DNA from 3 places in the Pseudogulbenkiania sp. MAI-1 genome. Region 2 is predicted to be linked to each of the others. Evidence: predicted binding sites of a transcription regulator. Region 2 holds the regulator's gene; each other region holds the start of a gene.

What was found. Region 2 encodes NrdR, which represses ribonucleotide reductase genes. Its sites were predicted from a motif close to AAANACNATATATNGTNTTT; they were not measured.
Region 1: the regulator NrdR is predicted to act here: its motif matches at 4,877-4,896, upstream of PSEMAI1_RS0108940 (ribonucleoside-diphosphate reductase subunit alpha).
Region 3: the regulator NrdR is predicted to act here: its motif matches at 5,275-5,294, upstream of PSEMAI1_RS0117780 (ribonucleoside triphosphate reductase).

The regions. Positions count from the first base shown of each region.
Region 1 covers NZ_AZUR01000001.1:1,912,630-1,922,237, forward strand. Annotated here, with positions in the region: gene PSEMAI1_RS0108930 (ribonucleotide-diphosphate reductase subunit beta) at 1-735, opposite strand, end outside; gene PSEMAI1_RS0108935 (hypothetical protein) at 1,043-1,615, opposite strand; gene PSEMAI1_RS0108940 (ribonucleoside-diphosphate reductase subunit alpha) at 1,938-4,787, opposite strand; gene pgeF (peptidoglycan editing factor PgeF) at 5,189-5,935, opposite strand; gene rluD (23S rRNA pseudouridine(1911/1915/1917) synthase RluD) at 5,922-7,010, opposite strand; gene PSEMAI1_RS0108955 (outer membrane protein assembly factor BamD) at 7,009-7,800, shown strand; gene pgaD (poly-beta-1,6-N-acetyl-D-glucosamine biosynthesis protein PgaD) at 7,877-8,311, opposite strand; gene pgaC (poly-beta-1,6-N-acetyl-D-glucosamine synthase) at 8,330-9,598, opposite strand; gene pgaB (poly-beta-1,6-N-acetyl-D-glucosamine N-deacetylase PgaB) at 9,607-9,608, opposite strand, start outside.
Region 2 covers NZ_AZUR01000001.1:1,032,204-1,041,811, reverse strand. Annotated here, with positions in the region: gene PSEMAI1_RS0104795 (hypothetical protein) at 62-715, opposite strand; gene PSEMAI1_RS0104790 (malate/lactate/ureidoglycolate dehydrogenase) at 712-1,788, opposite strand; gene ribD (bifunctional diaminohydroxyphosphoribosylaminopyrimidine deaminase/5-amino-6-(5-phosphoribosylamino)uracil reductase RibD) at 1,858-2,952, opposite strand; gene nrdR (transcriptional regulator NrdR) at 2,962-3,417, opposite strand; gene glyA (serine hydroxymethyltransferase) at 3,674-4,924, opposite strand; gene PSEMAI1_RS0104765 (hypothetical protein) at 5,042-6,148, opposite strand; gene PSEMAI1_RS0104760 (DUF3175 domain-containing protein) at 6,944-7,237, opposite strand; gene ilvD (dihydroxy-acid dehydratase) at 7,562-9,418, opposite strand.
Region 3 covers NZ_AZUR01000001.1:3,792,094-3,801,701, forward strand. Annotated here, with positions in the region: gene PSEMAI1_RS0117760 (EAL domain-containing protein) at 1-1,690, shown strand, start outside; gene PSEMAI1_RS0117765 (FAD-binding oxidoreductase) at 1,698-2,984, opposite strand; gene PSEMAI1_RS0117770 (LysR family transcriptional regulator) at 3,147-4,103, opposite strand; gene PSEMAI1_RS21905 (hypothetical protein) at 4,296-4,616, shown strand; gene PSEMAI1_RS0117775 (DUF411 domain-containing protein) at 4,688-5,119, shown strand; gene PSEMAI1_RS0117780 (ribonucleoside triphosphate reductase) at 5,395-7,128, shown strand; gene nrdD (anaerobic ribonucleoside-triphosphate reductase) at 7,235-7,411, shown strand; gene PSEMAI1_RS0117790 (anaerobic ribonucleoside-triphosphate reductase activating protein) at 7,392-8,084, shown strand; gene PSEMAI1_RS0117795 (nitronate monooxygenase family protein) at 8,192-9,361, shown strand; gene PSEMAI1_RS0117800 (aldehyde dehydrogenase family protein) at 9,602-9,608, shown strand, end outside.

The sequences.
Region 1 (9,608 bases), 880 kb from region 2:
TGTCCAGATTTCCGGCTGTTCCAGCTTGATGGTGTTGATCAGGTCGATGCCGAAGTTGCAGTGCATGGACTCGTCGCGCAGGATGTACTGGTACTGTTCGGCGGCGCCGGTCATCTTGTTCTGGCGGCCCAGCGCGAGGATCTGCACGAAGCCGACGTAGAAGAACAGGCCTTCCATGATGCAGGCGAACACGATCAGGGACTTGAGCAGCTTCTGGTCGTTTTCGAGGGTGCCGGTCTTGAATTCCGGGTTGCACAGCACGTCGATGAACGGGATCAGGAATTCGTCCTTGTCACGGATGGATTTGACCTCGTGGTAGGCGTTGAACACTTCGCCTTCGTCCAGGCCGAGCGATTCGACGATGTATTGGTAGGCGTGGGTGTGGATGGCTTCGTCGAAGGCCTGGCGCAGCAGGAACTGGCGGCATTCCGGGCTGGTGATCTGGCGGTAGGTGCCGAGCACGATGTTGTTGGCGGCGAGGCTGTCGGCGGTGACGAAGAAGCCGAGGTTGCGCTTGACGATGCGCATTTCGTCTTCGGTGAGTTGGCCGGTCTTCCACTGTTCGATGTCGCGCTGCATGTTCACTTCTTGCGGCATCCAGTGGTTGGCGCATTGAGCCAGGTATTTTTCCCAGGCCCACTTGTGCTTGAACGGAACCAGCTGGTTCACGTCGGTGGTGCCGTTGATCACCTTCTTGTCCACCACATTGACGCGGCCGGTGCCGTGGGCGTCCATCGAGTTGTGGGCCGGGGCAACGGGGGCGATCGGGTCTTCAAAGCTCAGCATGCGCTAACTCCTGGTTTTTCTTTCTAAAGTGTTTCTCGGGTCTTCATCCAAGCTGTGCGGGCCGGCCGAAGACGGATGTTCAAATGCCATTCCGAAGCCGGCTCGGTGGAGTCGGCTTGTGTAGGATGGGTGGAGGCATCATTCCTTCGCGACGCTACGCTTGCCTCGCTCAGTCAGTGCCGTAACCCATCGTTATCGAGTTGTGTGATGGGTTGCGCTGCGCTTCACCCATCCTACGGCCTCGGGTCGTTCTGTTTCAGTAGCCGCCACCGACCCGGCCGGTGAGCGGGCGGATGGCGATCGACGACAGATCATTCACCTTCCATACCCGGCGCATGTGGCCGAAGTCGCGGCGCCTGGCGTCGAGCAGGTCGACATCCGGCAGGTTGTCGAGGTTGAACCGAACCTCGCCGAGGTAAACCGCTTCGCCGGCGCGCACTTCGAACGGCTTGTTCAGCACGAAGTGGGCGATGCGGCGATAGGGCCACCAGCTGTAGCCGTCGCCCCAGTGGCCGTAGGCATCGGCCAACTGGTAGCGGCCGGGCGGTAGCGCCACGAGCTGCAGCTTGCCTTCCACCGGGCTCATGCCTTCTTCGCCGAATACGCTGTCGGTGTTGAAGCTGACCGTCACCGTGCCGTGCCGCCCGTTGTCGACGCCGCGCCAGTTGAGGCTGGCTGAGGCGCTGTCCGGGCTGAAGGTGCGCACGGTCATCGAAAAGATCGCATAGCCCTGGGTCGGCGGCGGCTTCAACGAGCCGTGAAGCTGGTCGGCCATGGTGGTGCAGCCGGCGAGCAGGGCGATGGTACTCAGCAGCAGTAAACGGCGCATGGCAATCTCCTCGGCGACGTGATGTCGCATGGGGGTTTGACTGGCCGGGCTGGGGCCGGGTTCGGCTCATCCTGAAGCCGGCTCGGAGGAACCGGCTTGGGGATGAGGCTTGTAGGTCGAGTTATTGATGGGTTTCGCTACGCTCCACCCATCCTTCTATGACTAATTTCGGTGGGTTACGCCTGTTCCAGGCTAACCCACCCTACGTCATCGCCTTATTGGCAAGCTTCACACGCCCTGCGGGCTTGGCGATTCACCGCACAAGGCGGCGAATCGCATCCGGGTTGTTGCTTCGCATCAACCTCGGCTTGCTGCGCTTGCCTTATTGGCAAGCTTCGCAATCCGGGTTGTCAATCGAGCAGAACTTGGCGTCGGTGGCCGGGGTGTTGTCCACTTCCGGCGCGGCAGCCACGGCCGGGGTGGTGGCCGATACCGCGTTCAGCTCGCCGCCGCGGCCGGTCGATTTCTCGGCGCTGGTGGCGGCCAGGGTGCGCAGGTAGTAGGTGGTTTTCAGGCCACGTACCCAGGCGTACTTGTACAGCTCGTCCAGCTTCTTGCCCGAGGCGCCGGCCATGTACAGGTTCAGCGACTGTGCTTGGTCGATCCACTTCTGGCGACGGCTGGCGGCGTCCACCAGCCATTTCGGGTCGATCTCGAAGGCTGTGGCGTAGATCGCCTTCAGCTCGGCCGGGATGCGGTCGATGCGGCCCAGGCTGCCGTCGAAGTATTTCAGGTCGGAGACCATCACTTCGTCCCACAGGCCGAGCTTCTTCAGGTCGCGCACCAGGTGTTCGTTGGTGACGGTGAATTCGCCCGACAGGTTGGATTTCACGAACAGGTTCTGGTAGGTCGGCTCGATCGAGGCGGACACGCCGATGATGTTGGCGATGGTCGCGGTCGGGGCGATGGCCAGGCAGTTCGAGTTGCGCATGCCGTGTTCCTTGATGCGCTCGCGCAGCTTGTTCCAGTCCAGGCGCTCGGTGCGGTCCACGTCGAGGTAGCCGCCGCGCTCGGCCGCCAGCAGGTTGATGCTGTCGTGCGGCAGCACGCCGCGATCCCACAGGCTGCCCTTGTACGACGGGTAGCGGCCGCGTTCCTGCGCCAGTTCGTTCGAGGCGGAGTAGGCGTAGTAGGCCACCAGTTCCATCGACTCGTCGGCAAACTCCACGGCTTCTTGCGAGGCGTACGGGATGCGCTTCATGTGCAGGCAGTCCTGGAAGCCCATGATACCCATGCCGACCGGACGGTGCTTCAGGTTGGAGTTGCGCGCCTTCTTCACCGGGTAGAAGTTGATGTCGATGACGTTGTCCAGCATGCGCATGGCGATGCGGATGGTGCGCTGCAGCTTGGCGGCGTCGAGCGTGCCGTCGGCCTGCATGTGCGCGGCCAGGTTGACCGAGCCCAGGTTGCACACGGCGATTTCGTCGTCGTTGGTGTTCAGCGTGATCTCGGTGCACAGGTTGGAGCTGTGAACCACGCCCATGTGGCCTTGCGGGCTGCGGATGTTGCACGGGTCCTTGAAGGTGATCCACGGGTGGCCGGTTTCGAACAGCATGGTCAGCATCTTGCGCCACAGGCTCAGGGCCGGGATGCGCTTGAACACCTTGATCTCGCCACGGGCGGCCATGGCTTCGTATTGCTGGTAGCGCTTCTCGAAGGCGGAGCCGACCAGGTCGTGCAGGTCCGGGCACTCGGACGGCGAGAACAGCGTCCATTCGGCACCGTCCATCACGCGCTTCATGAACAGGTCCGGAATCCAGTTGGCGGTGTTCATGTCGTGGGTGCGGCGGCGGTCGTCACCGGTGTTCTTGCGCAGCTCGAGGAATTCCTCGATGTCGAGGTGCCAGGTTTCCAGGTAGGCGCACACCGCGCCCTTGCGCTTGCCGCCCTGGTTGACCGCCACGGCGGTGTCGTTGACCACCTTCAGGAACGGCACCACGCCTTGCGACTTGCCGTTGGTGCCCTTGATGTGCGAGCCCATGGCGCGCACCGGGGTCCAGTCGTTGCCCAGGCCACCGGCGAACTTGGAGAGCAGTGCGTTTTCCTTGATGCCTTCGTAGATGCCGTCGAGGTCATCGGCGATGGTGGTCAGGTAGCAGCTGGAGAGCTGGCTGCGGCGGGTGCCGGAGTTGAACAGCGTCGGGGTGGACGACATGAAGTCGAAGCTCGACAGCACGTTGTAGAACTCGATGGCGCGCGCTTCACGGTCCACTTCGTTGAGCGCCAGGCCCATGGCGACGCGCATGTAGAACGCCTGCGGCATCTCGATGCGGGTGCCGTCCACGTGCAGGAAGTAGCGGTCGTACAGGGTCTGCAGGCCGAGGTAGCCGAATTGCAGGTCGCGCTTGGCGTCGAGCGCGGCGCCCAGCTTTTTCAGGTCGAACTCGCCCAGGCGCTCGTCCAGCAGCTCGGCGGCGATGCCCTTCTTGATGGCCTGCGGGAAGTAGTCGGCGTAGCACTGGCCCATTTCTTCCTGGCTCACGGCTTCGCCGAGGATTTCCAGGCGGATGTTGTTGAGCAGCAGGCGGGCGGTGACGTAGTCGTAGGCTGGGTCTTGCTCGATCATGGCGCGCGCGGCCAGGATGGCGGACTTGTTGACTTCTTCTTCGCTGACGCCGTCGTAGATGTTCTTCAGCGTTTCTGTGAGGATGGCGTCGACGTCGGTTTCGGCAAGGCCCACGCAGGCCGATTCGATGGTGGCGCGCAGCTTGGCGATGTCGAGCGGCAGCTTGGCGCCGTTCTTGCGCACCACGTTGATGGTAATCTGGATCAGCGCTTCGCCACGGGCGGCGCGCTCGCGCGAGCGTTCTTCGCGGTACAGCACGTAGGAGCGGGCCACGTCGTGCTCGCCGGCACGCATCAGCGACAGTTCGACCTGGTCCTGGATGTCTTCGATGTGAATGGCGCCACCTTCGGGCTTACGGCGCATCAGCGCGCTCACCACCATTTCGGTCAGCTGGGCCACCTTGTCGCGGATGCTGGCGGAGGTGGCGCCCTGGTGCCCCATGATCGCCAGGAAGGCCTTGGTCATGGCGATGGAGATCTTGACCGGTTCGAACGGTACGACGGCGCCGTTGCGGCGGATGGTCTTGTACTGACTGAAGTCGGCTTGCGGTGCGGCGGATCGGCCGAGCTCGGCGGCAGTTTGCCCTTCAAAGGTGGTCAGTTGCATGAGGCCCTCTTGCTTTGGGTGGTGGGTTGTCAGCAGCATGAACGCGGCTGTGGACAAGTCTGTTGAAAAGCTGTGTGTTAGCTGTGGGCAAACACTATATGTATTGTTGTACTGCGAAACAGGCCCAAATTCTAGTGGTGAGTGAGCGGCAGAACAAGTCTTGACATCGGGCTGGAAAACGGAAATCCGCGTGGTTATTGGCTTTGCGGGCTACTTCCCGTTTTCGGTGCTTTGGGTGCTATTGCGGTGCGACAGGCTACAAGCCCCGGATTACAAGGAACGGATTGCTGGCAACAAAACAACACCAGATGTTGTAGGCATGGCGTGTGGCGGCGATGCTACGTTCCTGGCATCAAAAAAACCGCCACGCGGGCGGTTTCGAGAGGCGGGAAACCCTGATTTCAGGGTTCGATCCAGATCAGGCTGGCCATGCGCCCGGTGGTGCGGTCACGTCGGTAGGAGAAAAAGCGCTCGCGGTCGATCACGGTGCAGAAGTCGCCGCCGTAGACCTCGGTGATGCCGAGCGCCGTCAGCCGTTGCCGCGCCAGCGCGTAGATGTCGGCCAGGTACTTGCCCTCGCCGATGTCGGTGAAGGCCTGCGCTGCCGCCGGGTCGTGCGCCATGAAGGCGGCGCGTACCTCGGCGCCGACTTCGAAAGCGTCCGGGCCGATGGCCGGGCCGAGCCAGGCCATGAGATTGGCCGCGGGCTCGTTCATCGCGGCCACGGCGGCCTCGATCACGCCGTCGCACAGCCCGCGCCAGCCGGCATGGGCGGCGCCGACCACGCTGCCGTCGCGGTTGGCGAGCAGCACCGGCAGGCAGTCGGCGGTCATGATCACGCACACCGCATCCGGCGTGCGGCTGAAGCTGGCGTCGGCCTCGGGCGGGGTTTCCGATACCTCGGCGGCGTCCACCACGCGGGTGCCGTGCACCTGGCTGAGCCAGGCCGGTTCTTCCGGCACGTAGCGGCGCAGCGTCTCGCGGTTCAGCGAGACATGCTCCGGCAGGTCGCCGACGTGGGTGCCGAGGTTGAAGCTGTCGTAAGGGGGCTCGCTGACGCCGCCCTTGCGCGTGGTGATCAGCGTCCTGACCTTGGTCGGGGCCGGCCAGTCGGCCGTCAGCCAGTCGGGGTTGTCAGTCGCGTACATAGTGCACCTCGACGTCGTAGTCCTCGTCGTCCCAATCCTCGTCATCGTCCTCGACGTAGTCCGGGTTTTCCGACTCCAGCGGACTGCCTTCGCCGCCCAGCACCGCCAGCAGGTGTTTCATGTCGTCCGGCAGGCGGGCCTTCCAGCTCATTTCCTGGCCGGTGGCGGGGTGGGTCAGCGTCAGGCTGAAGGCATGCAGCGCCTGGCGCCCCAGCGCCTTGACGGCTTCCTCGACCTCTTCGGGCATCGAGTGGCGCGGGTTGCCGTACAGTGGGTCGCCGGCCAGCGGATGGCGCGCCTCGCGCATGTGCACGCGGATCTGGTGGGTGCGACCGGTTTCCAGGCGGCACTCGATATAGGAGTGGCTGGCGAAGGTGGCCAGCACGCGCACGTGGGTGATGGCCTGCTTGCCGCCGAACTTGACCACGGCCATGCGCATGCGGTTGTGCGGATCGCGTCCGATCAGGGTCTCGATCTTGCCGTCGAACGGCACCACGCCGTCGGCGATGGCGCGGTAGATGCGCTTGACGCTGCGCGCCTGCATCTGGCGCACCAGCTCGGTCTGCGCCGGGATGGTCTTGGCCACCACCATCAGGCCGCTGGTCTCCTTGTCCAGCCGGTGCACGATGCCGGCTCGCGGCACGTGGGTCAGGGCAGGGTAGTGGTAGAGCAGGCCGTTGAGCAGGGTGCCGGTCCAGTTGCCGGCGGCGGGATGGACCACCATGCCGGCGGGCTTGTCGATGACGAGGATGTGCTCGTCTTCGTAGATGATGGGCAGATCCATCGCCTCCGGGTGGTAGGCGAGCTGTTCTTCGGTCTGCTGGATGGCGACGTCGATACGCTCGCCACCCAGGAGCTTGGTTTTGGGGACGGCGGGTTTGCCGTCCAGCAGGACGTGGCCGTCCTTGACCCACTGGGTCAGGCGGCTACGGGAGTAATCCGGGAGGAGCTTGGCGAGCGCCGCGTCGAGCCGTTCTCCCGCCAGGGAAAGCGGGACCTCGAACTGTTGCGTCGCGGATACCTCGTTGTCGGAGATATCGCTATAATCCTCGGAATCAAAGTAAGGATCGGTCATGAAAAGATACGTTGCAGCAATGTTGGTGGCGCTTAGCCTCGCCGGTTGTGCTTCCAATGAGCCGTATGATGAAACGCGCAGTTGGACCGTTGAAAAGCTCTACGCCGAGGCAAGGGACGAGTTGAACAGTGGTAATTATACCCGTGCTGTCAAACTCTACGAAACGCTTGAGGCACGTTTCCCGTATGGACGCTATGCCCAGCAAGCGCAAATGGACCTGGCTTACACCCATTACAAGGATAATGAGCCGGAACTGGCCATTGCCGCCGCCGATCGCTTCATCAAGCTGCACCCGACCCACCCCAACCTCGACTACATGTTCTACCTCAAGGGCCTGGTGTACTACAACGACGACTCCGGCCTGCTGGCCAAGTGGGCCGGCCAGGACATGAGCGAGCGTGACCCGCGCGCCACCCGCGAGGCTTTCCTGGCGTTCCGCGAACTCACCTCCCGCTTCCCCGACAGCCAGTACTCGGCTGACGCCACCCAGAAGATGCAAAAGCTGGTTGGCGCGCTGGGCGGGCACGAAATGCACGTGGCGCGCTATTACATGAAGCGCGGTGCCTACCTCGCCGCGGCCAGTCGGGCGCAGAACGTGGTGAAGGAATACGCCAACACCGGCTATCTGGAAGAGGCGCTGGCGCTGACGGTGGCAGCCTACGACAAGCTCGGCATGCCGCAGCTGCGCGACGACGCGCGCCGCGTGCTGGAACTCAACTATCCGAAGAGCCCGTACCTGGTGAAGGGTTGGCGGACGGAAGAGATGCCGTGGTGGAAGTTCTGGAAGTAAGCCGGCTTCGGCCAGTCTTGAGGTAAAAACGAAAACGGGTCGCCAAGGCGACCCGTTCTGTTTTGCGGCCAGCCGATCAGGCTCGCGGTTCGATGCCGATGATCTTGCCGTGGGCGTCGTGGTGCACCACGCACACCGAGGCGGCACGGCCGGCCAGGATCTGCTGCTCGTCCATGCCGAAATGGCGGGCGTAGCTCGCCAGCGTTTCCTGATGGTGCGGGGTGGTGGTCGGCTTGCGGGCCGGCAGCCGCGACCACAGCAGCAGGGTGCCGGAAGTGCCAAGCAGGGCGACCACAGAATTCTCCAGCGAACCCGACGTCCCGGTGGCCAGGGTCTTGGCCAGCAGCTGGTGGTAGCTCGCTCCCCAGCTGGTGAGCCAGTTGGCACCGTTGACGATAGGGCGCCACAGGTACAGCCAGCCGGCCCAGGCTGCCGCCGTGCTGGCGTTGGACAGCAGGCGCTGATGCCAGGGCAGGTGGTGACGTGCGTTGATGATCAGGTTGTCAGGCATGGAATTCCTCTATCGCGATCAGGCGCGAATTCCCCGGTCTGGGCTGACCCAGCGGGCACGCTTGCCTTCACCACGCAACAGCACCTTGGGGAAGGCGACAATGGTTGAGCCGATGTTGATGACCCAAAACACTAAAGGATACCAGATCATCCAGTAGTAATTGCGTCCCAGCCCCTTGTCGTAGTGGCTGTCGAGCCACTTACTGACGGCAAATTGCAACAGACAGGTGGCGCCGAGAATCACGCCGCTCCACTGCGGGATCAGCGGCGAGCCGACGACGGGCAGCCAGCCTGCCGGCAGCAGCAGGCCGCCCAGCCAGATGATCACCAGCAGCAGCATCACGTAAGACCAGAACAGGCTCAGGCACAGCTCCAGCATCAGCGGCCACAGGTGGTTCTGGCTCGGGTGGCGGATCACGTCGAGGTTCTTGAGCAGCACCTGCGCGCCGCCCATGGCCCAGCGCAAGCGCTGCTTCCACAGGCCCTTGAGCGTTTCCGGCATCAGTATCCACACCAGGGCGTTGGGCTCGAAGCGCACGTCCCAGCCGTCGCGCTGCAGTTTCCAGGTGATATCGATGTCCTCAGTCAGCATGTCTGCGCTCCAGTAGCCGACCTGGTGCACCGCCGATTTGCGGAAGGCGGTGATCACGCCGGAGACGGTGAACAGACGGCCGAAGCTGCGCTGGGCGCGCTTGATCATGCCGACGATGGAGGAAAACTCGCCGACCTGCACGCGTCCCAGCAGGGTGGAGCGGTTGCGGATACGCGGGTTGCCGGTGACGGCGGCGACTTCCGGGTCCTGCACGAAATGGCGCACCATCCAGTGGGCGGCGTGCTTGTCGAGCAGGGCGTCGCCGTCGATACAGATCAGGATTTCGTTCTTGGCCAGCAGGCTGCCGGCCTGCAGTGCCATGGCCTTGCCCTGGTTCTGCGCCAGGTGCACCACGCGCAGGCGGTCGTATTTGGCAGCCAGCCGGTCCAGGACTTCTGCCGTGTTGTCCTTGCTGCCGTCGTTGATGGCGATGACCTCGAAGTCGGGGTAATCGGTCGCCAGCGCGTGGCTGATGGTCTCTTCCGCGTTGTCCCCTTCGTTGAAACAGGGGATCAGGATGCTGACCGGCGGCGTATCGGGCAGGGCGTTTGGCAGATAGTAGGGGCCATCCTTGCGTTCGTGCCGCCAGTAGAACAGCGCGGCGCCGATCATCCACAGGTAGGACATGAACAGCGGGTAGTAGAACACGAAGCCCAGCAGCCCCTGCCACAGTGTTTTGAGTAATGCGATAACCATCGGTCGGCCT
Region 2 (9,608 bases):
GCATGCCTCCAGCGAAGGAGGATGGGGAGCTGCCGGGAAGTGGCGCGGTGGTACCGCCCGCTCAGAACGGAGCCATCATGGTGCTGCGCTCTGCCGCCGGCGGGAACGACAGCCAGTAGTAGAAGTACTCGCGTGCCAGTTGCAGAAAGGCCACGCGCGATTCGTCGTCGTCGAACTTGAGCTGCAGCAGCATGGCGTCCACCGCGATGCGGTAGTTTTCCGGCTTGTAGGGCTGGCCATCGAGCAGGTAGAGCATGCCCTTGAGAATCTGCTCGCGCGGAGCAATCTGGCGCTCCTTCATGCCGCCCTCGAAGAGCTTGCCAAGGTAGATCTCCAGCGAGGGTGGGAAGCGGTTGAACCCCGAAGCCGCCATGCGCTGCAGCAGTTCGTCCAGCGACGCGGCGATGTCCATGCGCGGGTTGTGGATGGTGAAGCCGGAGCGGGACGTCAGCTCGGCCAGCTTCTTCATGTCCCCCAGCCAGAAATAATAGTATTCCCGGGCGCAGGTCAGCGCGGTCACCCGGTCCTCGTGCGGGCAGCGCTCGAGGTAGACATCCACCGCCTGGCGAAACAGCTCGATGTCCTTGGGACGGCCGTCGAGGAGCGTCGTCAGCTTCTTCAGCAACTGACGACGCTCCTCGACCACCTGATCGGCGGCCCCCTTGCGGTGGATCAGGTTCAGGTACGCCTCGAGGGCGTCCTCCACTTCCTTCATGCCAGCTCCTGTACTTCGTCCAGCTGATGCGCCATCACCCCGGCCTCGAGGGCCGCCGTGCGAATGGCATTCCATTCATTGTCGGAAAACTCGATGCCGCTGGCCAGGTGTTCGGCGCGCCGGCGCGCTTCCGGCTCACCCGCCATCTGCACCGGCTCGCTGCCTTCCGGCGTGGGAGTGGACTTGATGTACTCGGTCATGGCGTCGTATTCGGCCTGCAGCCAGGGCAGCGAGCCGGTTTGCGCCGGGTCGACCACGAAGGCCGTCATCTGGTTAAGGATGCCGCCCTGGCGCGGACGCTCCGGCTGGATGGTGCCACCGCCGGACAGCAGGCCGGCGAGAAACTCGGTCGCGGCGAGCAAGCCGCCGCCCTTGTGGTGGGCGATCGGCCGCAGTGTGCCTTGCGGCTCCTCCCACATCACTCGCGGGTCATGGGTAGGGTGGCCGGCATGGTCCTGCATCACCGGCTCGTCGAAATGCTTGCCGGCGTGATAGGCCACCCGGGTCTTGCCGTAGGAAACCCGGCTGGTGGCGAAATCGAGGATGAAGGCCGGGTGCTTGTCGGTGCCCGGAAAGGCGATGCAGATCGGATTGCCACCGAAGCGACCGGCCATGCCGCCGAACGGTGCGACCATGGGATTGGGAAAATCGGTGACGTTGACGAAAAACAAGCCAACTAGGCCGGCATTGGCCAGTTGCTCGCCGTAGCAGCCGATGCGCCCCATGTGGTGGGCATTGCGCACGGTCAGCAGCGCCACGCCGGTTTCCCTGACGCGCCAGATGGCGGCGTCCACCGCCTCGCGCGCCACCCGCTGGCCGAAGCCGCGCTCGCCGGAAAACTGCAGGATTGCCCCGGCGTCGCGCACCAGCCTGGCAGCTTGGTTGGGACGCAGCGTGTCGTTTCGCACGCTGTCGACGTAGAAAGGCAATATGCCGACCCCATGGCTGTGGTGGCCGCGCAAATTGGCCTCCACCAGATGCCGGCTCACAATGATGGCTTCTTTTTCCTTGCAACCCAAGGCTTTCAACACCAATCGGGATACGTGCTCCAGCTGCTTTGCTGCCAGTTTCATCGTCGTCCTCCATATATTTTGTATTTTGGTTTTTTTTGCTGTTATTGCCCTTTCAACCCGGCCCGCTCCTCAGCGGGGCGACACCATCAACTCCAGCCGCACGTCCTGACCCACCAGGCGCAGGTCACGGACATCGACATTCCTCTTCTCGGCCAGCGACGTGAGCGCCGGCCAGCCAAACAGCCCCTGCGCCGCGTCGCCCAGCAGCGTCGGCGCCAGATACAGCACGATCTCATCGACCAGCCCGGCCTGCAGCATGGCGCCATTGAGCCCTGCGCCAGCCTCGACCATCAGTTCCCCCACGCCTTCCTGCGCCAGACGCGCCAGCAAGCGGGCCAGATCGACCTGCCCCTGCGCGTCGCCCAACGCCCACACCTCGACGCCCTGCTGGCGGTAAGGCTGATGCGGCGCGGCATCGGCGACGGCCGTCGCCAGGATGGTCCGCCCGTCCCGATAGATGCGCGCCTGCGCCGGCGTCTGCAAGCCGCTGTCGACGACCACCCGCCAGGGCTGGCGCGCGGTGTCGACCTCGCGCACCGTCAGCTGCGGATCGTCTGCCAGCACGGTCCCGCTGCCGGTCAGGATGGCGCAGGAACGTGCACGCAGATGATGCACGTCACGCCGGGCCTCGGGGCCGGTGATCCACTGACTGGCACCGTTCAGCAAGGCGGTCTTGCCGTCCAGCGAGGCCGCGGCCTTCAGCGTGACCCACGGCCGGCCGCGCTCCACCCGCGACAGGAAACCCTTGTTGAGCCGGCGCGCCTCGGCTTCCAGCAGGCCGGCGGCCACCTCGATGCCGGCCTCGCGCAACATGCCGAGGCCACGCCCGGCCACTTCGTGATACGGGTCCTGCATCGCCGCGACTACACGTCCGACCCCGGCCTCGATCAGTCCCTTGGCGCACGGCGGGGTGCGCCCGTAATGGCTGCACGGCTCCAGCGTGACGTAGGCCGTCGCACCGCGTGCCCGGTCGCCTGCCATGCGCAAGGCGTGCACCTCGGCGTGCGGGGTGCCGGCGGCCACGTGCCAGCCCTCGCCGACGATCTCGCCGTCGCGCACGACGACGCAGCCGACGCGGGGGTTCGGCGTGGTGGTGTAGAGGCCCTGCTCGGCCAGCCTCAGCGCCCGCGCCATCATAGCGTGGTCAACAGCGGAAAACGTCATGCCGTGCTCTCACGAGGACTTCTGGATTTCCTTGATCGCCTCGGAAAACTCCGACACGTCCTGGAAGCTGCGGTACACGGAAGCAAAGCGGATATAGGCCACTTTGTCCAGTTTCGCCAGCTCGTTCATCACCATCTCGCCGATCTGGCGCGAGCTGATCTCGCGCTCGCCCAGCTGCAGCAGGCGATGGCAGATGCGGTCGATGGCATCGTCGACCAGCGCGGTCGGCACCGGGCGCTTGTGCAGCGCGCGCAGGAAACTGGTACGCACCCGCTCGACGTCGAACTCGGCCCGATGCCCGCCCGACTTGACCACCTGCGGCATGCGCACGTCGGCGGTTTCGAACGTCGTGAAACGCTTCTCGCACGCCAGGCAACGGCGGCGCCGGCGAATGCTGGTGCCGTCTTCGCTGACGCGGGAATCGATCACCTGGGTGTCGGCGTTACCGCAGAACGGACATTTCATGGTGTGACAACCTGACTAGTAGTAATCATGCGATGGTATCAGCAAAGGTCGGAAGCGTTAACGTCACTGTTTCTGATGCTCGTCAAAGAGAGTGCCACATCGTGGAGCCGTACCATCAGCTCCATCATGGCCCTGGCCGCCCACATCGACCGGCAAGAGCGGCAACCTGGCCGGAACGCATCTCCGTACCTGACGCAAAAAAACAAAAAAGCGGCCCGAAGGCCGCTTTCAGTATGACATAAGCGTCTAAAACTGCTTACTTTACTGCGTACACCGGCAGACGCTGGCACAGGGCCGTCACTTCACCGGCCACGCGCGCAATCACCGCCTCGTCGTTCGGTGCTTCCAGCACATCGGCGATCAGGTTGGCCAGCTGCTTGGCTTCGGCTTCGCCGAAACCGCGGCTGGTCATGGCCGGGGTGCCGATGCGGATGCCGGAGGTGACGAACGGCTTTTCCGGATCGTTCGGGATGGCGTTCTTGTTGACGGTGATGTGGGCACGGCCCAGGGCGGCTTCGGCATCCTTGCCGGTGATGCTCTTGGCGCGCAGGTCGACCAGGAACACGTGCGACTCGGTCTTGCCCGACACGATGCGCAGGCCGCGCTCGATCAGGGTCTCGGCCATCACCTTGGCGTTCTTCTTGACCTGCTGGGCGTAGGCCTTGAACTCCGGCGACGCGGCCTCCTTGAAGGCCACCGCCTTGGCAGCGATCACGTGCATCAGCGGGCCGCCCTGCAGGCACGGGAAGATCGCCGAGTTCAGCGCCTTTTCGTGCTCGGCCTTGGACAGGATCACGCCGCCGCGCGGGCCGCGCAGGGTCTTGTGGGTGGTGGTGGTGACGAAATCGGCGTACGGCACCGGGTTCGGGTACTCACCGGCGGCCACCAGGCCGGCGTAGTGAGCCATGTCGACGAACAAGTAGGCCCCCACTTCGTCGGCGATCTTGCGGAAACGCGCCCAGTCGATTTCCAGCGCGTAGGCGGAAGCACCGGCCACGATCATCTTCGGCTTGTGCTCGCGCGCCAGACGCTCGACGGCGTCGTAGTCCAACACTTCGTTCTCGTCCAGGCCGTAGGGCACCACGTTGTACAGCTTGCCGGAGATGTTCACCGAGGCACCGTGGGTCAGGTGGCCGCCGTGCGCCAGGCTCATGCCGAGGATGGTGTCGCCCGGCTTCAGCACCGATACGTACACCGCCTGGTTGGCCTGCGAGCCGGAGTGCGGCTGCACGTTGGCGTACTCGGCGCCGAACAGAGCCTTCAGGCGGTCGATCGCCAGCTGCTCCACCACGTCGACATGTTCACAGCCGCCGTAGTAGCGCTTGCCCGGGTAGCCTTCGGCGTACTTGTTGGTCAGGACCGAGCCCTGGGCTTCCATCACGGCGGGGCTGACGTAGTTTTCGGAGGCGATCAGTTCGACGTGGTCTTCCTGACGGCGGTATTCGGCGTCCATCACCGCGGACAGTTCCGGATCGTACTTGGCGATCGTCAGATCGGCTGCAAACATCTTTGACTCTTCCAATCAAAGGGTTAATCGAGATGCGCGATTTTACCTCAAATGCGCGCCCCATTGGTATGAGCAATTCGGGACATGAGCATGAATCCGGCTCATGCCCCGCTGCCGTTACTGCAGCGTCGTCCCCGCCGGCGGCACGTCGTCGGCGGTCAGGAACAGCGGGATGCCGTTCTGCTGATCCGGCTGCACCTGCGGCACCACGCGCACGTCGCCCACCCGGCACTCGGCCATCAGCTCGCAGAACTGGGACTCGATCAGCGGCACCGAATCCAGCGACGACAGCGGCCAGACGAAGCCTTCCCAGTTCTTCTCGTCGCCTGGCGCGGAAATGGTGAAGCGCAGCTCGTTGTTCTCGTGGGCGGACAGCACCGCCACCGGCTCCTGCCCCAGATCGCGCAGCTTGCGGATCATGCTGCTGGCGAAGGCCTGCAGCGCCACCTCCTGACGCGCACTCCCCCCGGCCACCATGGCCTGCAGCAGGGTCTGCGGCGGACGGGCGATCGGGAACAAGGTCACGCCGTCGGTTTTCAGCTGCTCGCCCAGGAACTTCATCAGCGGGATGCCCCACGGACCGACCGAACCGCCCAGCTTGACCGGGGCCGGCTGCCCCTCTTCCTGGATGGCCACCCCGATCAGGTAGCGCAGGAACACGCCGTCGTTCTTGACCGTGACGGCAGAAGGCTCCAGCTCCAGCGGCAGGCCACGCGCGGCATCGGCCAGCGAGCGGGTGAAACGGTACAACTGCGCCGACGAAATGCCGGCCACCGCGTCCGGGTGCAGCAGCTTGCCCGACAGGAACACCTCCGCCCCTTCGGCGAACACGCCATGCTCGCGGAAGATCGCGTTCAGTCCGTCCACGTCCGCGATGCGATCCGGCAGCGTGGCCTGCGGCTTGGCACCGACCACCAACACCAGCGGTACGGCGAACACCACGGCGTGGCGCCCGGCCGGCTGCTCCACCGCCGCGCGCAGGGCGTCCCACAGCACGCGGTAGGCGGCCTGCGACGGCACCATGGCCAGCGCCACCGACAAGGTCAGCACGTCGTCACGCTCCAGCAGTTCGGCCACGGCCTGCTTGAGCGAGTCATGGCAGGCATCCCGGTCGCTATCGGACACCGCATTCAACACCGACAGGGTGTAATGAATCAGCATGTTGCTGGGCATGGGATCAGGGTACAGGCGGGGATCGGGCAGAGCGGGATGCGGCATGGACATGAGGGAATCCTGCGTCAGAGACAAAAAAAGAATTGTCGCACACCGCCAAGCCAGCGTGGAGAGGGGATCGCATTTTCGATTTGTGACACCACAATGTTCCAATGTGCGACATCGAAGCATCTTTTTCGTGCATTGCAACACTTTGCTGTTGACAGCCCCCGCACCAATCTGGATAATCTGTCCTTGTTGAGACGCAGCAATTGCTTCTTGATAGTTTCTCCTCTATTTCTCCTTTGTAGACTTGGCGCGGACTGATGTCCGCGCATTTTTTTTGCCTGTTCCACTCAAACCCTGCAAACAAAGCCATTGATTTTCATCAAACCGGCCCCATTTCATTTTCTGTAAGCTGAAAACCTCGCTGCATGCACCGCCACCCTGCCTCATGGTCGTGACGGAGCATGAATTGGGCGCACCGGGAAAAGCCCCACTCCAGTGCAGTACGCAGCCCTCACAAATTTGTGCAACGCACCAATTTGATTCCGCCTTTCTGCGCGACAAAAAACAAAACCGAACATTTTCATGTTCGGTTGTGAATTTTGCGCACGTCACCACCGCCCCTCACTGGCAGCACGATTGCACTAGTCAAGTTGAGAGCGACAGTGCCGGAAAAAGTTCCTTGGCATAACGATAGTCCACACAAAAAACCGATGGAGCGATAGCTCCGTCACGAAAGTGCCGTCTTGCGACAACAGATAATGGAGTTTGCCCACGGGAACAGAAGCCAGATGCCTCTCTTGTCTCACGGCGACAGACAACGGTTTACATGGCACCGCCACCGAGGAAGAGATGCCAGCTTCACAACTGCCGGCGCGGCTTCCCGTAGAGCGCACGCAGCTCGTCCTTCGCCCGCTCCAGCCGCTCGCGCTGCGGCGCGGGCAGCTTGCTCCCGGCACGGTTGATATAAAAGGAGAGCATCGACATCGCCGAGCGGAAGGGGTCTGCTTTTCTCCGCTCGCTACGCTCGGCAGATCGCATCAGCGACAGGGCAATTTCACGCGGATCGTCCAGCGAGAAGACGCCGGCTTCCAGATCCAGCGCGTTGCTATTCTCCGTCACTTGCTGTGACCACCGCTGTTGCTGCTGGGCCATCGTCAATCAATCCGATTCGTGCATGTTCCTGCCTCCACGGCGGTACATTCCACACACGAAGCGACCGCCGGGGAGGCTCATCATCTCTTTAATCCAAGAGGTAAGAACCGATACCCTTCGCCAGCCGGCATGGGGCAAGACTCCCTCTTTCCATTCTAGGTACGGAACCAAAGAGGTGGGGACAAGCGCCAGCGCTTTCGATCGAGCCGAAAACAAAACGGCAGCTCATGCGAGCTGCCGTTTTTGCGGTCAAGCGGCCCCGCCGTATGCCACAGGACGGCAGGACTGGGGGAATCGCCCCGCCTTGCGGGGCATCCGCCCGACTTACTTGCGCTCCACCTGCGACACGTCGCGCACCGCGCCGGTGTCGGCGGAAGTGGTCATCGCGGCGTAGGCGCGCAGGGCGGCGCTGACGACGCGCTGACGGTCCAGCGGCTTCCAGGCGTCCTTGCCGCGTGCTTCCATCCTGGCGCGGCGCTGCGCCAGCTCCTCATCGGATACGGCGAGGCGGATGGTGCGGTTCGGGATGTCGATTTCCAGCGTATCTCCCTCTTCCGCCAGGCCGATGGCGCCGCCTTCGGCCGCTTCCGGCGAAACATGGCCAATAGACAGACCCGAGGTGCCGCCGGAGAAGCGGCCGTCGGTCAGCAGGGCGCATTCCTTGCCCAGGCCCTTGGACTTCAGGTAGCTGGTCGGATAGAGCATTTCCTGCATGCCCGGGCCGCCTTTCGGGCCTTCGTAGCGGATCAGCACCACGTCGCCGGCGACAATCTGGTCGGCCAGGATGCCTTCCACCGCCGCGTCCTGGCTTTCGAAGATGCGCACGCGGCCGGTGAACTTGAGGATGGAGTCGTCCACCCCGGCGGTCTTGACGATGCAACCACGCTCGGCGATGTTGCCGTACAACACGGCAAGGCCGCCGTCCTGGCTATAGGCGTGTTCCTTGTCGCGGATGCAGCCTTCGACGCGGTCGTCGTCCAGCGTCGGGTAGCGCATGCTCTGGCTGAAGGCGATGGTGGTGGCCACGCCGCCCGGTGCGGCGCGGTAGAAGCGATGCGCCTCGCTGTCCGGGCCGTTGCGGCGGATATCCCAGGCTTCCAGGGCTTCGCCCAGCGTCTTGCTGTGCACGGTGGGCACGTCGCGGTGGATCAGGCCGGCGCGGTCGAGCTCGGCCAGGATGGCGACCACGCCGCCGGCGCGGTGCACGTCTTCCATGTGGTATTTCTGGGTGGCCGGGGCCACCTTGGACAGGCAGGGCACACCGCGCGAGATGCGGTCGATGTCGGCCATCTTGAAGTCGACGCCGGCTTCATTGGCGGCCGCCAGCAGGTGCAGCACGGTGTTGGTGGAGCCGCCCATGGCCACGTCGAGACTCATGGCGTTCTCGAACGCCTGCTTGGAGCCGATGGAGCGCGGCAGCACCGAGGCGTCTTCCTGCTCGTAGTAGCGGCGCGCCAGATCGACGATCAGGCGACCGGCCTTGAGGAACAGCTCCTTGCGGTCGGCGTGCGTGGCGACCAGCGAGCCGTTGCCCGGCAGGGAGAGGCCCAGCGCCTCGGTCAGGCAGTTCATGGAGTTGGCCGTGAACATGCCGGAACAGGAGCCGCAGGTCGGGCAGGCGGAGCGTTCGATCGCCGCCACTTCTTCATCCGACACGTTGGGGTTGGCCGCTTCGACCATGGCGTCAACCAGGTCGAGGCCGCGCGTCACGCCGCGCCAGTTAACCTTGCCGGCTTCCATCGGCCCGCCGGAGACGAACACCACCGGGATGTTCAGGCGCATCGCGGCCATCAGCATGCCCGGGGTGATCTTGTCGCAGTTGGAGATGCACACCAGCGCGTCGGCGCAGTGGGCGTTGACCATGTATTCGACGCTGTCGGCGATCAGGTCGCGCGAGGGCAGCGAGTACAGCATGCCGCCGTGGCCCATGGCGATGCCGTCGTCGACCGCAATGGTGTTGAACTCCTTGGCGACGCCGCCGGCCTTTTCGATTTCCCGCGCCACCAGCTGGCCCATGTTCTGCAGGTGCACGTGGCCCGGCACGAACTGGGTGAAGGAGTTGGCGATGGCGATGATCGGCTTGCCGAAATCGTCGTCTTTCATGCCGGTGGCACGCCAGAGGGCGCGGGCACCCGCCATGTTGCGGCCGGAAGTCGAGGTCTTGGAGCGGTATTGGGGCATTACGAATCCTTCAGTCTCAATCGGTAGCGGAAAGCTGCTGCGCCAAGGGCGCCGGCAGCGGGTAGCCGCGGCGCGCTCCGGGCATCGGGTGCCGGGATGCCGGAGAGCCGCGTGGGCTGCCTTGCTTGCAGCGCGACGCGGGGGAACGCTTTCCGTATAATTTCGTCATCACTCTTTTACCGCAAACGCA
Region 3 (9,608 bases), 2.8 Mb from region 2:
CGCCTACCAGCGGCTTGACGAACAGCGCGACTACTATCAGTCGCTCTTGAGCTCGGCCGGCGAGGGCGTCATCGGCATCGACCCCGATGGCATCGTCCGCTTCGCCAACCCCGCCACCCAGAGCCTGCTCGGCATGTCGGCCCAGCAACTGGTCGGCTACCCGGTGCAGAAGCTGTTTCGCCATGGCGAAGAAGAGGCGGACTGGAACAGCAGCCCGTTTGCCGCCGCCAGCCGCAACAACATCGAGGTGCTGCGGGAGGAAATTCTGCTCTACCCGCCCGACCGCCCCCCGCTGCCGGTCTCGCTGCGCTGCTCGCCGATGGGCGGGCAGCAGCAGGGGGTGGTGGTCATCTTCCGCGACATCCGCCAACAGCTGGAAACGGAGACCCGACTGCGCCAGCAGGCCCTGACCGACTACCTGACCGGCCTGCTCAACCGCAACGGCTTCGCCAACGCGCTGGAAAAGGCGCTCAGCCACGCCAAGCGCAGCCATCAAGGCCTGGCGCTGCTGTTCATCGATCTCGACCGCTTCAAGGAGATCAACGACAGCCTCGGCCACAAGGTCGGCGACCTCGTGCTGCAGCAGGTGGCGGAGCGGCTACGCAACAATCTGCGGCGGGAGGACCATATCGCCCGGCTGGGCGGAGACGAATTCACCATCATCCTGGAACAGCTCGACAACCCCGACCGCGCCGCCTACAGCGCCCAGCGCATCGTCACGGCGCTGGAACCGCCGCTCGTGATCGACGGCCTCGACATCCAGGTGCGCGCCAGCATCGGCATCGCCACCTATCCGGATTGCGGCCGCACCTTCACCAGCCTGGTCGAGGCCGCCGATGTGGCGATGTACCGCGCCAAGGAAGAAGGGCAGCACCGCTACCATTTCTTCACCACGGAAATGAACCAGCGCGTCCAGGAGCGGCTGCGCCGGGAACAGCAACTGCGCCAGGCGCTCTCCGAACACCAGCTGTTCTTGCTCTACCAGCCGCAGCTGGACCTGCACAACGGCCGGCTGGTCGGCATCGAGGCGCTGCTGCGCTGGCAGCCGCCGGGCCAGCCGGTGCAGACGGCGGGCACCTTCCTGCCGTTGCTGGAGGAAAGCGGCCTGATCGTGCCGTTCGGCGAGCACAGCTTCGAGCTGGCCTGCCGCCAGCGCGCGGCCTGGCAGACCGAGGGCTGGCTCGACGACGCCTGCCCGCTGTCGATCAACCTGTCGGCGCGTCAGCTGGCCGACGACAAGCTGCCCGACAAGCTGGAACACCTGCTGGAGCACCATGGCGTGGCACCGTCGCTGATCGAGCTGGAGTTCCACGAGGCGGCGCTGGACCAGAACAACCCCAAGGTCATCGACAACCTGCACCGCCTGGGCGCGCTGGGGCTGCGGCTGGCCCTGGACGACTTCGGCAGCGAGCTGGGCGAGCTGGCCATCCTGCGCCGCTTGCCGATCAGCACGCTGAAGATCGGCCAGGCACTCGTCAAGACGCTGGTCGATTCCCCCCGCGACCAGGCCATCATCTCCGCCACGGCGCAGCTCGCCCATGCGCTGGGCATCCGGCTGCTGGCCGCCGGGGTCGAGACGCTGGCCCAGCGCGACCTGCTCCAGGCGCTCGGCATCCATGCGGCGCAGGGCCACGCCATCTCCAGGCCGCTGACGCCGGGCGAGTTGGCCGCGCGGTTCGACCTGCGCTGAGGGCCGCTCAGACGCCCAGACGGTCGCGCATCCCGTAATACCACGCCCCCATCGTCAGCATCGGCACGCGGAACAGCCGTCCGCCGGGGAACGGGTAGTGCGGCAGCTCGGCGAAGGCGTCGAAGCGCTCGCTCTGGCCGCGGATCGCCTCCGACAGCAGGCGGCCGGCGAGGTGGGTGTAGGTCACGCCGTGGCCGCTGCAGCCTTGCGAATAGTAGATGTTGCTGCCGAGACGGCCGGCCTGTGGCAGGCGCGACAGCGTCAGCGAAAAATTGCCGGTCCAGCCGAACTCGATCTTGACGTCTTCCAGCTGCGGGAAGGTCTTGAGCATCTTGGGGCGGATCAGCCGCACGATCTCGCCCGGATCGCGCGCACCGTACACCGTGCCGCCGCCATACAACAGGCGCTTGTCGGCGGTCAGCCGGTAGTAGTCGAGCAGGAAGTTGCAGTCCTCCACGCAGTGATCCCCCGGCAGCAGCGAGCGCGCCAGCTCGGTCGGCAGCCGCTCGGTGGTGATCACCTGGGTGCCGCACGGCAGCGTTTTCTCGGCCAGCTCCGGCAGCAGGTTGCCGAGGTAGGCGTTGCCGGCCACGATCACGAAACGGGCCGTCACCCGCCCCTGGGCGGTGCGCACCACCGCCGGTTCGCTCCGCTCGACGCTCAGCACCGGCGACTGCTCGAAGATCTGCCCTCCCAGCGACTCCAGCGCCGCCGCCTCGCCCAGCGCCAGGTTGAGCGGGTGGAGATGGCCGCCCCAGCTGTCGAGCAGGGCGCCGACGTAGCGGTCGGAACCCACAATGTCCTTCATGCCGGCCTGGTCGATGAGCTGAAGTCCGGTGTGGCCGAAGCGCTCCCACAAGGCCTTCTTGGCCTCCAGCTCGGCGAGCTGCTTGCCGGTCAGCGCGGCGAACACGTTGCCGTCCTTCAGGTCGCACTGGATGCCGTACTTGGCCACCCGCTCGCGGATGATCCGGCCGCCCTCGAACGCCATGCTCCCCAGCGCGGCGGCGGCCTCCCGGCCGTGGCGCCGTTCGATCACGTCCATGTCGCGGCTGTAGCTGTTGACGATCTGCCCGCCGTTGCGGCCGGAAGCCCCCCAGCCGACCCGCGCCGCTTCCAGCACGATGACGCGGTAGCCGTGCTCGGCCAGATGCAGCGCCGACGACAGCCCGGTATAGCCCGCCCCGATCACGCACACGTCGCAGTGGAGCGCCTCTTGCAATGCGGGACGGTCCGGCGTCGGATTGCGCGAGGCGGCGTAGTAGGACTGGGTATGTTCGAGAGGGCGGTCCATGGTTCACCTGTGACGGTCGGTTTGCCGGCAGACGGATAAGGGAAGCCTGCTTGGCTGCACGATACACACGTCCAAAATACTCGACAATCGTGGCAAGCCAGGCAACACAGGTACGAAAAAGCCCGGTGCGTGCCGGGCTTCTGATCGGGTGCAGGCAAGGTCTTAGCGCTGCGCGGCCTCGCGCTTTGCGGTCAGGTCCAAACCCGGCAAATCGGCGACGATGTCCGGGTGGCTGGCCAGCTTCTCGGCGACGTAGTCGACGAACACCCGGGTACGCGGCGCGATGTGCTCGCGGTGCGGGAAACAGATGTAGATCGAGCGCTCCAGCGAGATGAAGTCGGTCAGCACCGCCTCCAGCTCGCCGCTGCGCAGATACGGCATCGCCTCGTGCCCAGGCACCTGCGCCACGCCGAAACCCAGGCGCGCCATTTCGCACACCGCCTCGATGTCGTTCAGCGTGTAGATGCCGTTGACTTCCAGCGGGATGCGTTCGCCCTCGCGCTCGAACTCCCACTTGCACAGCCGGCCCGAGGTCGGGAACTGGTAGTTGATGCAGTTGTGGCCGGCCAGGTCGTCCGGCTTTTGCGGACGGCCGTGCTTGGCCCAGTAGTCGGGGGTCGCCACCGTATACAAGGGCAGCTGCGCCAGGTGGCGCGCCGACAGCCGCGAATCGGGCATCATGCCGACGCGCACGCCGACGTCGTAACCGTCCTCGATCAGGTCGCTGAAGTGGTCGTCGAGGCCGAAGAACACCCGGATCTTGGGATGGCGCTGGCAGAACTCGCCCATCAGCGGCAGGATGAAGTGCCGGCCGAAGGAGTTGGGCAGGCTGATGCGCAGGTGCCCCGCCGGCTCGTCGCGGCTCGCCTTGAGCTGGTTGATCGCCGCATCCAGGTTGTTGACCGGCCCGCGGCATTGCGCGTAGAAGCGCCGGCCGTCCTCGGTCAGCGTCAGCTGGCGCGTGGTGCGGTTGAACAGGCGGACTTCCAGCTCCTGTTCCAGCCGGGCGATGCTCTGGCTGATGGCGGCGGGAGAAACGCCAAGCTTGCGCGCGGCGTCGGAAAAACTGCCGTTTTCGGCGGTGGTCATAAAGACCATCAGTGCCTTCAAGGTATCCATGCGCTGCGGATTCCATGGTGTCGCCGGCCCCCGCTAGCCCCGAGCGGGATCGTCCGGCATGGGTGTCAGGGGCTGACAAAATTAATATTAGTTGTCTTTAAAAAGGTTACACCATTCTTTGAAAACAATGAAGATTGAAATGAATTGTGCCAACTCAAGACCCGAAGGCCGCGGCTGCGCTAAGCTTTCGCCATGAGATTCTTCCGCCCCTTCCTGCTGGTGCTGCTGACCGTCTGGCTGGCGCTGCCGCTGGTTGCACCAGCGCAAAGCGCCACGCCGCCGAGCTGCCACGGCCCCAACGCGCCGCGCTATCTGTCGGCCGATGACGCCGGCTGTGCGCCCCGGGCGATGCCGGCCGGCATGGCAGCTTGCTGTCATTTTTATGCAACAACTTCTCATGCCAATGTCGGAGACCCGCCGCTGGCACCGCTGGCGGCGGTACAAGTGGGGCATGAGCCGGACGGACAGCCACAGTACATCCCGCCGGTGGCGACCCGCCCTCCTCCCGCCTGAACCTGGTTTCTTGAACATGCCAAGGCCGACAACCGGCCAGCCCTCTTAACTGTCATTTGCCAGGATCGACCATGAAAAACCTGAAACGACTCGCCACGATCGGCGCCCTGCTTCTCTCCGGCCACGCCCTGGCTGCCCAGGGCACGCTGTACAAGGACCCCAACTGCGGCTGCTGCACCGCCTGGGCCGACCACCTCAAAGCCAAGGGCATCACGCTGCAGACAGAGCCGAGCCGCGAACTCGCCAGCGTGCGTTCGCGCCTGGGCGTGCCGTCCGACCTGGGCGCCTGCCATACCGCCCGCATCGACGGCTACACCTTCGAGGGCCACGTGCCGGCCGACCTGGTGCAGAAGGTGCTGCGCGACAAGCCGAAGAACCTCGCCGGCCTCGCCGTACCGGGCATGCCGCCGGGCAGCCCGGGCATGGAAGGCATGGGCAAGGTGGCCTACAAGGTGTACGCCTTCGACAAGGCGGGGAAGCGCTTCGTCTACGCCGAGCGCTGAGGCCCGTTCGCGCCCGGCTGTAGGATGGGTGAAGGCACTCAATGCCGGAACCCATCGATTTGCCTAGGCGGTGATGGGTTGCGCTTCGCTCCACCCATCCTACGACGCAGGCTCCACCTCAAAAAGGCACAGCATGCTGTGCTTTTTCACATTCAAAACACAACATGCTGCGTTTTGACGCTTGATCCAGGTCAAGGGTTCGGAGCTTCGTCCACCCGAGCGTCATCCCACCAGTTATAGTGCATCTCAACATAACAAACACCATATGTTGAGCCATGACTGAAGCAACCCGCCTGTCCGCCCATCCCCTCGCCCCGGTCGACGCCGTCGCCGCCATCGACGAATACCTGAGCCGCGCCGACTGGCGCGTGCAAGCCAACGCCAACCAGGGCTATTCGCTGGGCGGGCTGATCCTGAACGTGGCCGGCAAGGTGACCGCCAACTACTGGCTCGCCAAGGTATTCAGCGCCGAGGCCGCCACGGCGCACCGCGAGGGGGATTTCCACATCCACGATCTGGACATGCTGTCCGGCTACTGCGCCGGCTGGTCGCTGCGCACCTTGCTGCAGACCGGCTTCAACGGCGTGCCGGGCAAGGTGGAATCGCAGCCACCGCGCCACCTGTCGTCGGCCTGCGGCCAGATCGTCAACTTTCTGGGCACCTTGCAGAACGAGTGGGCCGGGGCGCAGGCGTTCAGCTCCTTCGACACCTACCTCGCTCCGTTCGTGAAAAAAGACGATCTCTCCTACGAGCAGGTCAAGCAGTGCATCCAGGAGCTGATCTACAACCTCAACGTGCCGAGCCGCTGGGGCACGCAGACACCGTTCACCAACCTAACCTTCGACTGGGTATGCCCGGAGGACCTGGCCGCGCAGATCCCGGTGATCGGCGGCGAGGAAATGCCGTTCACTTACGGAGACTGCGCACGCGAGATGGCGCTGATCAACCGCGCCTACATCGAGGTGATGCTGGAGGGCGACGCCAAGGGCCGGGTGTTCACCTTCCCGATCCCGACCTACAACATCACCAAGGATTTCGACTGGTACGGCGAGAACACCGATCTGCTGTTCGCGATGACCGCCAAGTACGGCCTGCCCTACTTCCAGAACTTCGTGAACTCTGACCTCGAGCCGCACATGGTGCGCAGCATGTGCTGCCGCCTACAGCTCGACCTGCGTGAGCTGCTGAAACGCGGCAACGGCCTGTTCGGCAGCGCCGAGCAGACCGGCTCGGTGGGCGTGGTGACGCTCAACTGCGCTCGCCTGGGCTACCGCTTCAAGAATGACCTGCCCGGCCTGTTGGCAGAAACCGACCGCCTGATGGAACTGGCACGCGACACCCTGGAGGCGAAGCGCCGCGTGGTGCAGGAACTGATCGACGCCGGGCTCTATCCCTACACCAAGCGCTTCCTGGGCTCGCTGCGCAACCACTTCAGCACCATCGGTGTGAACGGCATCAACGAGATGATCCGCAACTTCACCGCCGACCGCGAGGACATCACCAGCGTCTGGGGGCACGACTTCGCCAGCCGCTACCTCGATCACATCCGCGAGCAGATGCTGGCCTTCCAGGAGCAGACCGGCCACCTCTACAACCTGGAGGCGACGCCGGCCGAGGGCACCACCTACCGCTTCGCCAAGGAGGACAGGAAGCGCTTTGCCGACATCCTGCAGGCCGGCACGGCCGAGCAGCCCTACTACACCAATTCGAGCCAGCTGCCGGTGGGCTTCACCGACGACCCGTTCGAGGCGCTGACGCGGCAGGAGGCGTTGCAGCGCAAGTACACCGGCGGCACCGTGCTGCACCTCTACATGACCGAGGCGGTGTCGAGCCCGGAGGCCTGCCGCCAGTTGGTGAAGCGCGCGCTGGCGGGGTTCCGCCTGCCCTACATCACCATCACGCCGACCTTCTCGATCTGCCCGACGCACGGCTACCTGTCCGGCCACCACGAGTTCTGCCCGCGCTGCGACGCGGAATTGTTGGCCGAGAAACGGCGCAGGCAGGGCTAAGACTGGGCGATGGGTTGCGCTTCGCTCCAGCCATCCTACTTATCTACCGACTCAGGCTCCGGGGGTTCTCGCCCCCGATCTTTTCACCCAGAAGAAAGGCAACACCATGAGCAATCTGTCCGAACAACGCCACCTCGACATCGTACTGGACGACAGCGAGCGCACCCGCTGCGAGGTGTGGACCCGCGTGATGGGCTACCACCGTCCGGTGGCCGCGTTCAACATCGGCAAGCAGGGCGAGTTCAACGAGCGCCTGCACTTCGATGAGCGCCAAGCCGGTTGAGGCGGCGCGCATCGGCGGGCTGGAGCCGTTCTCGGCCTGTGACTGGCCGGGCAAGCTGGTCGCCGTAGTGTTTCTCGCCGGCTGCCCGTGGCGCTGCGGCTACTGCCACAACCCGCAGCTGTGGCGGCGCAGTGACGGCCAGGCCGACTGGCCGGCGCTGCGCGACTGGCTGGAGAGCCGTCGCGGCCTGCTCGACGGCGTGGTGTTCTCCGGCGGCGAACCGCTGACCGAGACCGCGCTGCCGGCGCTGCTGGCCGAGGTGCGCGAGCTCGGTTTCGCCACCGGTCTGCACAGCGGCGGGGCGTATCCCGCCCGGCTCGCCGCCGCCCTGCCCTTGCTCGACTGGGTGGGCTTCGACGTCAAGACGGCATGGGACCGTTACGACGCGCTCACCGGCGTGCCCGGCAGCGGCCACGCCGCGCGGCGCAGCCTTGACCTCTTGCTTACCAGCGGCGTGGCCTACGAGTGCCGCACCTCGATCCACCCGCACTGGCACGACGAGGCCGAGCTGGCGCGGCTGGCTGACGACTTGGCGGCATGCGGCGTGCGCCACTACCGCTGGCAGGCGATCCGTCCGCCCGCGCCCCTACCGACGCCGTCGCCACCCGGCTGGCCGGGTAACCAGCATGACGTAGCGTTGAGGTTTGCGGATTTCACCTTCCGCCAGCATTGAAAACGGGGAGAACACGGCAGCGCCGGCCCTTCCTTGACTGCGGTCAAAGCTCCAGCGCGCCGCCTCCCTACAATGGAAGCCTTTCCCCGCAGCCAGAATCCCCCACCATGACGCACCCGTTTTCTCCCCTCGTGATCCGCGGCCGCACCCTCCTGCCCATCGTTCAGGGCGGCATGGGTGTCGGCGTCTCCGCCAAGCGCCTGGCCGGTGCCGTGGCCCGTGCCGGCGGCGTCGGCACCATCGCCAGCGTCGACCTGCGCCACCTGCATGCCGACCTGATGGAACAGAGCGAGCACGCCGCCGGCGCCGACGAACTCAACCGTCTCAACCTGATCGCGCTCGACCGCGAGGTGAAGGGCGCGCTGGCCAACGCCGAGGGCCAGGGCCTCGTCGCCGTCAACGTGATGAAGGCGGTCGACGCCCACGCCGACTACGTACGCCAGGCCTGCGAATCGGGCGCGCACGCGGTGGTGATGGGCGCCGGCCTGCCGCTCGACCTGCCGGAGATGACCGCCGAGCACCCGGACGTCGCACTGATCCCGATCCTGTCCGAGGCGCGCGGCATCGGTATCGTGCTCAAGCGCTGGATGAAGAAAAACCGCCTGCCCGACGCCATCGTCATCGAACACCCCAAGCACGCCGGCGGCCACCTCGGCGCGGCACGTCTCGACGACATCGGGGACGCCAAGTTCGACTTCAAGCGCGTGCTGGACGAGACCTTCGAGTTGTTCAAGACACTGGGGCTGGAGCGCGAAAAGATTCCGCTGATCGTCGCCGGCGGTGTCAACAGCCACGAGAAGGTGCAGACCTACCTCAACGACTACGGCGCCGCGGCGGTGCAGATCGGCACCGCCTTCGCCGTGACCGAGGAAGGCGATGCCCACCCCCACTTCAAGCAGACCCTGGCCGGTGCGCGCGCCGAGGACATCGTCGAGTTCGTCAGCGTGGCCGGACTGCCGGCGCGCGGCGTGCTGACGCCGTGGCTCAAGAGCTACCTCAAGCGGCTCGACAAGCTGCAGGCCAACGCCAAGGCCGACCCGCGCCGCTGCACCCAGGCGCTCAACTGCCTGTCGGTATGCGGCCTGCGCGACGGGCTCGCCAAGGTCGGCCAGTTCTGCATCGACCTCAAGCTCGCCGCCGCCTTCCGCGGCGAGGTGAGCAAGGGGCTGTTCTTCCGCGGTGCCGAGCCGCTGCCGTTCGGCGACGCCATCAAGAGCGTGCAGGAGACCATCCAGTACTTTCTGCACGGCGAGAAGCCGGCCGGGCTGAGAGCCTGAGAATAAATCGGCTGCGCGTCCCTGATCGGGGCTCATGCGCTGCTCAGAATCCTCATGTACTTTGTGTACATTCTGGTTCCTGCGCTGCTCTTCACCCCGCTGAGGGCCGCTCGCGACGATTTCTTTCACAGGCTCTGACGCTGGTCTGAACGTCCGCGTCGCCTACGCTCATAGCCCCGGCTGCCCCAAGCCGGGGCTTTTTGTTACAGTGACGTTCAATACCGTGTTCCCTACCCTGCCATGACAG